3 regions of the Desulforamulus aquiferis genome follow, and region 2 is predicted to be linked to each of the others. Evidence: riboswitches for the same ligand, from Rfam matches in the RefSeq annotation. Region 2 holds a riboswitch; each other region holds the start of a gene.
The links. A riboswitch is a leader RNA that binds a small molecule or an ion and turns the genes downstream of it on or off. The one in region 2 is predicted to bind molybdenum cofactor.
Positions count from the first base shown of each region.

Region 1: it holds a riboswitch for molybdenum cofactor, as region 2 does, so the genes downstream of both, P6N53_RS06050 (hypothetical protein) here and P6N53_RS09845 (ABC transporter substrate-binding protein) in region 2, are expected to answer to the same signal.
Region 3: it holds a riboswitch for molybdenum cofactor, as region 2 does, so the genes downstream of both, P6N53_RS06090 (aldehyde dehydrogenase family protein) here and P6N53_RS09845 (ABC transporter substrate-binding protein) in region 2, are expected to answer to the same signal.

Region 1 is NZ_JARPTC010000007.1:136,364-139,631, reverse strand. Features, by position in the region: gene P6N53_RS06055 (geranylgeranyl reductase family protein) at 1-1,109, opposite strand, end outside; molybdenum cofactor riboswitch at 1,374-1,492, shown strand; molybdenum cofactor riboswitch at 1,530-1,648, shown strand; gene P6N53_RS06050 (hypothetical protein) at 1,817-2,032, shown strand; gene P6N53_RS06045 (helix-turn-helix domain-containing protein) at 2,201-2,860, opposite strand.
Region 2 is NZ_JARPTC010000014.1:32,769-36,036, reverse strand. Features, by position in the region: gene P6N53_RS09850 (hypothetical protein) at 1-434, shown strand, start outside; gene P6N53_RS09845 (ABC transporter substrate-binding protein) at 535-1,404, opposite strand; molybdenum cofactor riboswitch at 1,511-1,630, opposite strand; gene P6N53_RS09840 (substrate-binding domain-containing protein) at 1,722-2,711, opposite strand; gene P6N53_RS09835 (DUF4129 domain-containing protein) at 2,827-3,268, opposite strand, start outside.
Region 3 is NZ_JARPTC010000007.1:143,530-146,797, reverse strand. Features, by position in the region: gene P6N53_RS06095 (PAS domain S-box protein) at 1-1,100, shown strand, start outside; molybdenum cofactor riboswitch at 1,187-1,306, shown strand; gene P6N53_RS06090 (aldehyde dehydrogenase family protein) at 1,401-2,831, shown strand; gene nikR (nickel-responsive transcriptional regulator NikR) at 3,026-3,268, shown strand, end outside.

The sequences.
Region 1 (3,268 bases), on a different contig from region 2:
TGAAAATTGGGGGAATCTTTATGCTTTAGAAAAGGAGCAAAGGCAATAGAACCATATTTTAGCCAATCAATATTAGTGCCATATACAAGCTTACTTAAGACCGGGTTGTCTTCAGACCGGACTATAGTATCAAAGGTATCATCATCTATGGTGTCATAAAAGTTTCTATAGTTACTCATTATGTTTATGATCCTTTTATATTTCTGCACTAATTTATTATAATCCCTATTTTTAATAATAGCATAGGCTGCCATGGCTCCTGTGGCCATTGCAGTTGCAGCTCCAAGACCCAAAAAAGGGTCTAAGAAGCCGCCTTGATCCCCAACAAAAAGGCAGTTTCTCCATTGCTTACCCTCTGAATCTGCCGCCACGTGTGTCCTCTCATATGTTCCAAGAAGAGTTGTATTTTCAAGGAGGTTCTCTTTAGCAAAGAAACCTGTCCAGCATTGATTAAACTCGTCCCAATTCCGAACATGGGGGACAGTAACGTATAATGAGGCTATTTGGGAACTGAAAGGGGCTAAAAATCCGTACCCATCCTTCAATATCCCTTTATTTCCCCAGACAATGGCTGTATTTTTTTTGAAGCTGCCATGTAATTTAGCTACCCTGGTGTAAGCTACCAGGTACTGTTTCCAACCTTCTAAATACTTATCTGCAATATAATCTTCACTTCTACTACCGTTTGCAACTATTACATAATCATATTTGTGGGATAAATTATCAATAGACTGTCTTTGCTCATAAAAGATTTTTGATTTTTTAATATTACTTAAAAGTTGATTTCCTAGGGATATTGGTTCTTGGCCGATTATAAAACTATGGCCAATAGTTTCGTTAGAAATTGTTGCTTGGGAATTTTTACTATTAATAATTAGTTCAGTTATGGTTTCCAGGGGAGATATCTCTACTGCTAGCAGTTTTTTTATATATTTTATCGGTTGAGCTGTAATGCCCCGGTATGCCATATTAAATAAAACACCAATATGGGAGTAATGGTCAGCAATAAATAAATTCTGCTCATAGATATCTGGGACAATTCCGTTTTTCTCCAGTACTATCCCTGCGGCAAGACCTGCCACACCAGCACCTATTATGGCTACTTTCATGAAAAACCTCCGATTTTGATTGGGATACTTATTTTATTTTTGGAACTTTGTTTGAGTTTTATTCACAATATAAACCAGATAAAATCACAGATTGTAGATGTTGCTGTTTTATGTTATATACGTTGTCAATTTTAGTCAAAATCTGTTGGTAATTTTTATAATAAATAATTATAATTGAATTGATAGATATAAACCTTTTTGGCATAATAAGTACAAGGTTATTTTAATCTTCAGAGTTAATCAAAAAATTAACCCAGTACGGATGAAAATTATTACCTCCAAGCCTTAGGACCTGTAATAAAAGATAATGGTTCTCTGGCCGTTAGGGTTCAACTGGAAACGGATGAGCCTCCCGTGTGGAAAGGATGGTAAGTCTTATTAGCCATGCCAAAAACCGCACACCAGTGCGGTTTTTATTAATTATAGAGCGTTCTCCGAGCCTTACTACCTAAAACATTATGTTATGGTTTTATGGCCGTTTAGGGTTAACCGGGAAACGGGTTAGCCTCCCTTTGGAAAGGAGAGCATTATTCCACCTATAATACAGGGTTGGTTTAGTGTTGCCTTTAAAAGGGAGCACTAACTGACCTTTTTTCTTTTATGTAAGGGCGTGGACAGTCGTATACTGGACGGTTTTGGACAAGTATAGGAAGGAATATTCCTTGCTTGAGATTGAAATTTATTGCCAAGTGGTCGGAGGTGACATAATGACAACAGAGATTAGTGAAGAAGAAGCTATTTTAACTCTGTCTTTAGTCATTGCAGATATGGCCTCGATGATGGATAACAATGTATTAAATAATAATATTACTAATGTAACTAACGAGCTGGTTTGTAACGCGTCAATAAAACCTTTAACAAAGGATTTTTATATCACATTAAATAGTTTGGTACATATACTAAGGCAAAATATAAATAGATAGTATTTAGAGGAGAAGAACAGACAATTAATTAAAAGAGGAATAAAAAGTATTAGCGGAATCATAAAACAAGCCTCTAGTGTAAAGAACTACACAGGAGGCTTAAACAAGTTAATTAATTACAAATTATTAGGACCTAACCATTAGGTCTTTTTTGTTTTGTTTTGAAATTTACTTAAGCTTGTCGTTGGATATCTTATTCAGTAATTGAATTCTAGCCTGGGCAACAACTGCTTCTGGAAAGGCATACTTAAACTGTATTTTTGCCCATTCCCTAAAAGAAGGACTGGCGTTGAAAAGGTCTGCCAAAGTTTTTTTCATATCTTCAAGCTCTTTTAGGTCCGTGTCAGATATTTGATCATGTTTAATTATCGACAGGGTGCTGCCTTCGCTTTTAGTGGTGGTATCGGTAGTTTGACTTATTCTGCTTACTAACCGTGCCTCAAATTCTTCCCTAATGGACTCTTTTCTTTGCTCTAACAAGTAAGCCTGAGCCTGGAGGTGATCTGGTAAATAAGCTTGTAGGGGCAGGTTATTATCTGCTAAAAATTTGTAATAGGAACTAATTGATGGTTGAGTGTCTAATTGTTCAATAAGCTTCTGGACTCTTTCTTCTGGAGATATGAACATTTCTCCATCCCCAGAATTTAGCCATGACTCTGAAACACCATACCTAACACATACATGTTTAATTAATGATTCGGATGCTTTCTTAGAAGCACTTTCGATATTGCCAACGTGGCTTCTATCTATACCTAAATCTTTGGCCATAAGGGTTTGGGTTAAACCAAGGGTCTCCCTGAGCTGCTTAAATCTATCAGAAATAGTCATACACATTCCTTCTCAGAAATATTTTATAATTAATACAGTTCTTGGAAACGCATTGTTATTGACACGCTTTCTCAGAAGCATTATACTTACTTTTAAATAGCAAGGTTAAAAATACCAATTCAACCTTAGAAAGCGACATTTATTCTGTGCCTTAGGTTAGCAGGAAGGGGGCAAGAATAAAAAAATTGCACTAAAAGACAGAAACACAAGAAGTATGGGGGACAGCAGTCTAGAAACAGAACACCCCGTTTTGTATATTTATTGCCTTTATCTAACTGATATTAACAAATTTTAAGATCTATGACAAGTGGTTTTGCTAAACACTTCCAGCAAAGTGATGGGGAAAAGTGTAAAAATTTGTCAAGGATATTTGCTAGTGCTGGCACTGTTATTTAGGTGGAGATATTT
Region 2 (3,268 bases):
AGCGTAAAAAAGGAAAACTTTTATGTTATTTTTGCCCTGGAGAAGTTATTGGTCGTTTTGACGGGGAAGAATGGCAGATTAAAAATATCAGCCAAGCCCTAGGTGGATTTAGTGATAAGGTATTTGATACATATATGGAGCTATCAAATATGGCTGATGAAGGCTGGCTGGTGAGGGAGGAAAGGAGAACTAATTCCCGAGCAGTTATTGTTGTTTTCTATTATTTAACGGGGGAGAGTATCTTAGAAAAGCGCCAGCTTATAATAAATAGATTGCTTCGTACTTATCTTGATTCTGTGGTCTATCCTCGGGAGGAGCTATATGTGGCATGTAAACAACATGACCTTGAGTTAATAGGGCTAAAAAGACATGCTAAAAGTGCAGAAAGACAAGTTAAGCAAAACTCATTAAGGGGTTTTAAAAATAATTTATAAACTTGCCTGCTTGGATTTCACCGGGATGTAATCCCGGAATTTTTTTCTCTAAATTAGATAACCTCCCGGACTAAGTTGACCGGGAGGTAGAATTGCATCACTATTTGTCTTTACCTGCATCAGGGAAGAAAAGAGGGCTGCCAAATTTATCTACTCCAAAATTACCAATAATATCTTGAGTTTCTTTGGCTACCATGAAGTCAACAAAGGCTTTGCCGCCCTCGGCGTTAACCTTGTCAAACTTTTCAGGGTTAACATTCATTACGTGATAAATATTGAGAAGGGACTGGTCACCTTCAAGCAGGATATCCAGCTTTACATTATTCTTTTGTGCCAGATAGGTAGCCCGATCTGTAAGGGTATAGCCAAGCTTTTCTGATGCGATATTAAGGGTTTGACCCATGCCGGTGCCGGATTCCTGGTACCATTTTTGACCTTTGGGATCAAGGGAAGCTTCCTTCCATAGCCCTAATTCCTTTTTATGGGTACCTGAGTCATCACCACGGGAAACAAAGATTGCTTCACTATCATAAATTTTCTTAATGGCCTCTGCAGTGGTATTTGTTTCTTTGATTCCTGCAGGATCATTTTCGGGGCCTACTATAATAAAGTCATTGTGCATTACCAGGGAGTAATTTATACCTACTCCACTATCTACCAATACCTTTTCGTCCTCCGGTGCATGAACCAGTAATACGTCTGCTTCACCCTTTTCACCCATCTTAAGGGCAGCGCCTGTTCCAACAGCAATGATCTTTAAGTTGTAGCCGGTTTGCTTTTCAAATTCTGGCTTCAAAACGTCCAGTAAGCCGCTGTCCTGGGTGCTGGTTGTGGTGGCCAGTATTACATCTTTTATGGCCGGCTCCTTAGCACCTTCACTATTGCCTTCCTCTTTGGGGGCCTGCTGGCAACCTGCCATAAGCAACATAAAGGATAATAGCAGGACAATTAGGGTTGAAAAACGTTTCATCTTGGATCCTCCTCAAATTTTATAGATTTTTACCTTCTTTATTAACCCAGTACAAAAAACAAAAAAACCGTGTACTGTGTTTAAAGGAGTACACGGCTAAATAAATGCCAAATAATCTAAACCCTCCTTTCCACAATGGGAGGCATGTCCGTTTCCAGACAAACCCTATGGGTTTATAAACCATAACCGAAGTGTTAGATTTATAAACTCGGAGCTAATATGTAGTTAAAAAGTATATTCTACATGATAATTGTTTTTCCTTTGTATATTAAAATATTTTTGAATATCTTAAATACCAGTTTAAAGTACCTGCCCATTTACTTATTGACCAAGTATTCCGAATCCGAGAGGGAAAAGGCAATAATCTTACCAGTTTCCGTTACATCGTAATCCCCTAAACCATAGAGTTCATTTTTGAATTCCTTTGATTGTAATATTTCTACCACAGCTTGAATATATGGTTTTTGTAAATCTTCCTTCCTTAAAACTAACTCGTAACGCTCCTTCTGCAAGGGAATAAAATCTACCCCCCTGACCTGCATAGATACTTTTTCATTTCCCAGGCCAACATCTGCGTCTCCCCTGGCAACAGCACTGGCAATACCAAGATGAGATGGCTCTTCAATCTCATAACCTTTAATTAAATGCCTATTGATGCCTAAGAGACGAAGCTTTTCATCTAATAGCACCCTTGTGCCGCTGCCTTTTTCGCGGTTTATAAAGCTTATCTCTCCCCGGGTTAAATCCTGCCAAGCATTAATGTTCTTTGGATTACCTTTTGCTACATAAAAACCCTGCATACGGCAAGCCAAGTGCAAGATAACGGTTTTAACACCTGGTAACATATGACGAACATAGGGGATATTATAGACATTTGTATCCCCATCCCACAAATGAATTGCTGCAAGATCCGCTTTTTCATGGTAGAGAGCCATTAGCCCAGGAAAACTTCCAACATTATGACGGAAGGCATGAATGCCATTGGGATGTCGTTCAAGTTGACGTGACAAGACATCTAGCAGAACATCCTGCCCGCATATTACAATCCCCTGGGGTAGAGGTGGCTTATTGACTAATATATTATTGCTTTTGCCACCATTGCTTAAATTTAGCAGCCTTGTGTCGGAACTCAAATCTACCTTTTTGCCTTGACGTTTATAATTTTCTACATCCTTTAAATCAACTCGTATTTTACGTCCCACTCGGTAAGCCGGCAATTCACCACGTTTTATTAACTCATAGACAGTATTCTTGGCTATTTTAAGCTTTGCTGCTACTTCTTCAGGTGTCAAAGAGATTTCTTCCATAATTTTTACCTCCAACCCTATTGACAAGTATTATAACATAACTTGTATAGCGAACATAATACGCTATATTACGTTTAGTCATTTGTAGCATTGTTTTGTCGTTAGAGTTACTTTTCTAAAGACTCAAATACATTTTGCGAATCACTCTCTTTAATTCTAAAATTTCTTTGGAAGAAAATTTCTTATGACTATAGCAGTGAAGCACATAGCTTTCTGTGATTCTCTTGATAGATTCGTCATAGTGGGGGAATACCTTGCAGATCCGCTCACTAAACTCATAGGGCGTTTCCCAGGCCCCTTTAGTATGGTTTCTCCGGTCAGCCCATTTCAAAAAATGTTGATAAGCCTGGGTAACACCGTATTTTCCTGGAACAAAAAAAGTCAACAATAACTTAATCTTTAACCATAGTTCCTGCAAAAAAGGCTTTATCTTTAGCCTGGGCAGTCCATATTCCTGGGGTATATTAGTTAGCCGTAGCCTTTGCCAGATGATCCTGAGCAATAATACAGCCATAATTAATAAACCAACCAGCAGTACCACCAGTAAGACATAAAGT
Region 3 (3,268 bases), on a different contig from region 2:
TATTATCAACTGCGTTAATCGAACTTGGCGGAGACGAGCACATTGTAGGCTCAATGGTTGATATATCAGAAAGAAAAGTATTAGAGAAACAGCTGAAGCAAACAAACCAGAAAATGTTTAATATTCTTGATGGTATCACCGAAGGTTTTTTTGCTTTAGATAGAGAAGGGCAGTTTACCTATGTAAATAAACATCAATGTTTAGCCCTTAATAAAAAAAGAGAAGAAGTGTTGGGTAAGAGTATATGGCAGCTATTTCCAAAGTCCCTAAATTCGAAACTATATAAGGAATATCATAAGGCTATGACAGAACGGATACCTGTACAATTTGAGATGACTTCTGTCTATGAAGATGCTTACTATGAAATTCGTGCCTTTCCATATGATGATGGAATCTCTGTCTTTATAAAAAATATTACTGAGAAAAAGAAATACCAAAAGGAGATTTCCAGACTAAGCTATTTAAATCTTATCGGTCAGATGGCTGCCGGCATAAGCCATGAAGTTCGTAATCCCTTGACAACCGTGAGGGGATTTCTGCAGATGCTGCGAGGTAAGGATGAATGCTCTAAGTTTAATGATTATTTTGAATTGATGATTGAAGAGCTTGATCGTACCAACTCCATCATTACAGAATATCTTTCCATGACCAAGAGTAAATCAGAGGAACTCGAAATGCAAAACCTAAACACCATTGTGGAGACCATCTTACCCCTAATTCAAGCAGATGCAGTTGGTCAGGATAAGTATGTGGAAAGTGAATTGCACGAAATTCCAGACATACTATTAGATAGTAAAGAAATACGTCAATTGATCTTAAACCTTTGCCGAAATGGCCTGGAATCAATGGGGCGGGGCAAGCGCTTAAAAATCATAACCAGCAGGGAAGATAATTGTGTGGTCCTTGGGATTCAGGACCAGGGGGAGGGTATTACTGGAGAGGTATTGGAGAAATTAGGCACGCCATTCTTCACTACCAAAACGGAAGGGACTGGATTGGGGCTTGGAATATGCTATAGTATTGCTTCCCGGCATAATGCAATAATAGATATTAAAACAGGTGAAGAGGGAACAACCTTCTTTGTTAGGTTTAAATTGTAGTGTAATGTGTGCATTTTATAAAAGCTTCAAAGACCTACAAAAATTCGACACAAGAAAAAGGATATTGTAATTTATTAATAGAATAGATTTATTATGTTCTCCGAGCCATATTGCCTATAGGTCTTGCGCTATGGTTTTATGGCCGTTTAGGGTTAACCGGGAAACGGGTTAGCCTCCCTTTGGAAAGGAGAGTATGATACCACCTGCCATTACAGAGGGTTGGTTAGTGCTGCTTTCCAAAGTGGTGCTATCTAACCCTTTTTTCTAGATTTAATATAAATTGACATGGGGGTATGTAAATTGATTCCGAAAATTAAGCTATTTATTAACGGGCAGTGGGTTGAATCTGATCAAACAGAGAAAGTCTTAAATAAAGCAAATGGGGAACCTGTGGCAGAAATTTATGTGGCTGGTCTGAAGGAAGTGGAGCAAGCCGTCACGTCTGCCCAAAGGGCCTTTAAACGTGAGAAGATAGCTCCTTATCGGCGGTATGATATTTTAAAAAGGGCCAGTGAACTGCTAATGGAGAGACAAGAAGAAATGGCCCTTACCCTTTCCCTTGAAGTTGGCAAAACTATAAGAGAAGCAAGGATGGAAGTATCCAGGGCTGCTCAAACCCTATTGATTTCTGCAGAAGAGAGTAAACGTATCCATGGTGAGATAATTCCTATCTCCAGTTCACCTGGTAATGAAAATCGTCGCGCCTGGACTATAAGGCAACCTTTAGGTGTGGTTTGTGCGATAACTCCCTTTAACTTTCCTGCAAATCTAACTTGTCATAAAATTGGTCCTGCTATTGCTGCAGGAAATGCTGTTGTATACAAACCTGCCAGTACCACACCAATCTTTGGAGCAAAACTATGCGAAATATTTTTAGAATCCGGACTACCTAAGGGATATCTTAACATGGTGATGGGACCTGGTTCAGTGGTGGGAGATGCTTTAGCAAAGGACCAAAGAATTGATTTCTATAGTTTTACCGGCAGTACTTCCGTGGGATTAAAACTTAAAAATTCGGTTGGACTAAGGCCTGTTTCCTTGGAGCTGGGGTCTAATTCACCAACAATTGTTCATGGTGATGCAGATTTAATGGTAGCTGTCGAAGCATGCACCCGCTCTGCCTTTGCCAATGCAGGACAAGTTTGTATCTCGGTTCAGCGAGTTTATGTTCATAATTCTATTTATAATGATTTTTGCCAGCAGGCGGCAGCTCTTGCTAAAACTTTAAAGGTTGGGGATCCTTTAGATCCCACGACTGATATTGGGCCAATGATAAATGAAAAAGAAGCTATCAGGGTTGAAGGCTGGCTTCAAGAAGCAGTAACTGAAGGTGCAAAGATATTGGTAGGGGGGAAGAGGAATGGCCCCTTTCTAGAACCTACTATTTTAACAAATGTTCATCCTAAGATGAAATGTAGTTGTCAGGAGCTCTTTGCCCCTGTGTTTAATGTAGTATCGTACAATACAATTGACGAAGCCCTTGCTATGGCTAATGATTCTAACTATGGTTTGCAGGCAGGTGTTTTTACCAACTCCTTGGATATAGCTAGCCGCTGTGCAGAAGAATTAGAGTGCGGCGGGGTTATAATCAATGATGTATCAGCATTCCGAGCGGATCTTATGCCCTATGGCGGTTGGAAAGAGAGTGGAACCGGGAAAGAAGGGCCACGTTATGCCATAGAGGAAATGACCAGGGAAAAAGTAGTGGTATTGAAGTTGAAAGGTAAATAAAATGAACTAGTTTGTTTCTTGACCTAGCCCTATGGTTTACTCCATAGGGCTTTATTAATAAGCAATTACTAGAAGATAATTATACTAAATGGTATATTCTGATAAATATGTAAATGAAGATATAAAATGCTTTATCTCCTCCTTGGATCGTGTTATATTTTTAGTAATTAGTAACACAGACGGAGGGATGGGGATTGCCAAGCAAGGAGGTGTTGACCCGGTTTGGGGTTTCTATGCCCCAGGATTTAATTGAACAATTTGATAAATTAATTTCCGAGCGGGGGTATGATAGTCGATCAGAGGCTATCCGTGATTTGGTTCGCAAATCATTAATAGATCCGAATCATCTTCAGTCAACTAATATGGTTGCCGGGACTATCGTTATTATGTATAATCATCATTTCGTTGGCTTAACTAATTATCTTTTAGAATTACAA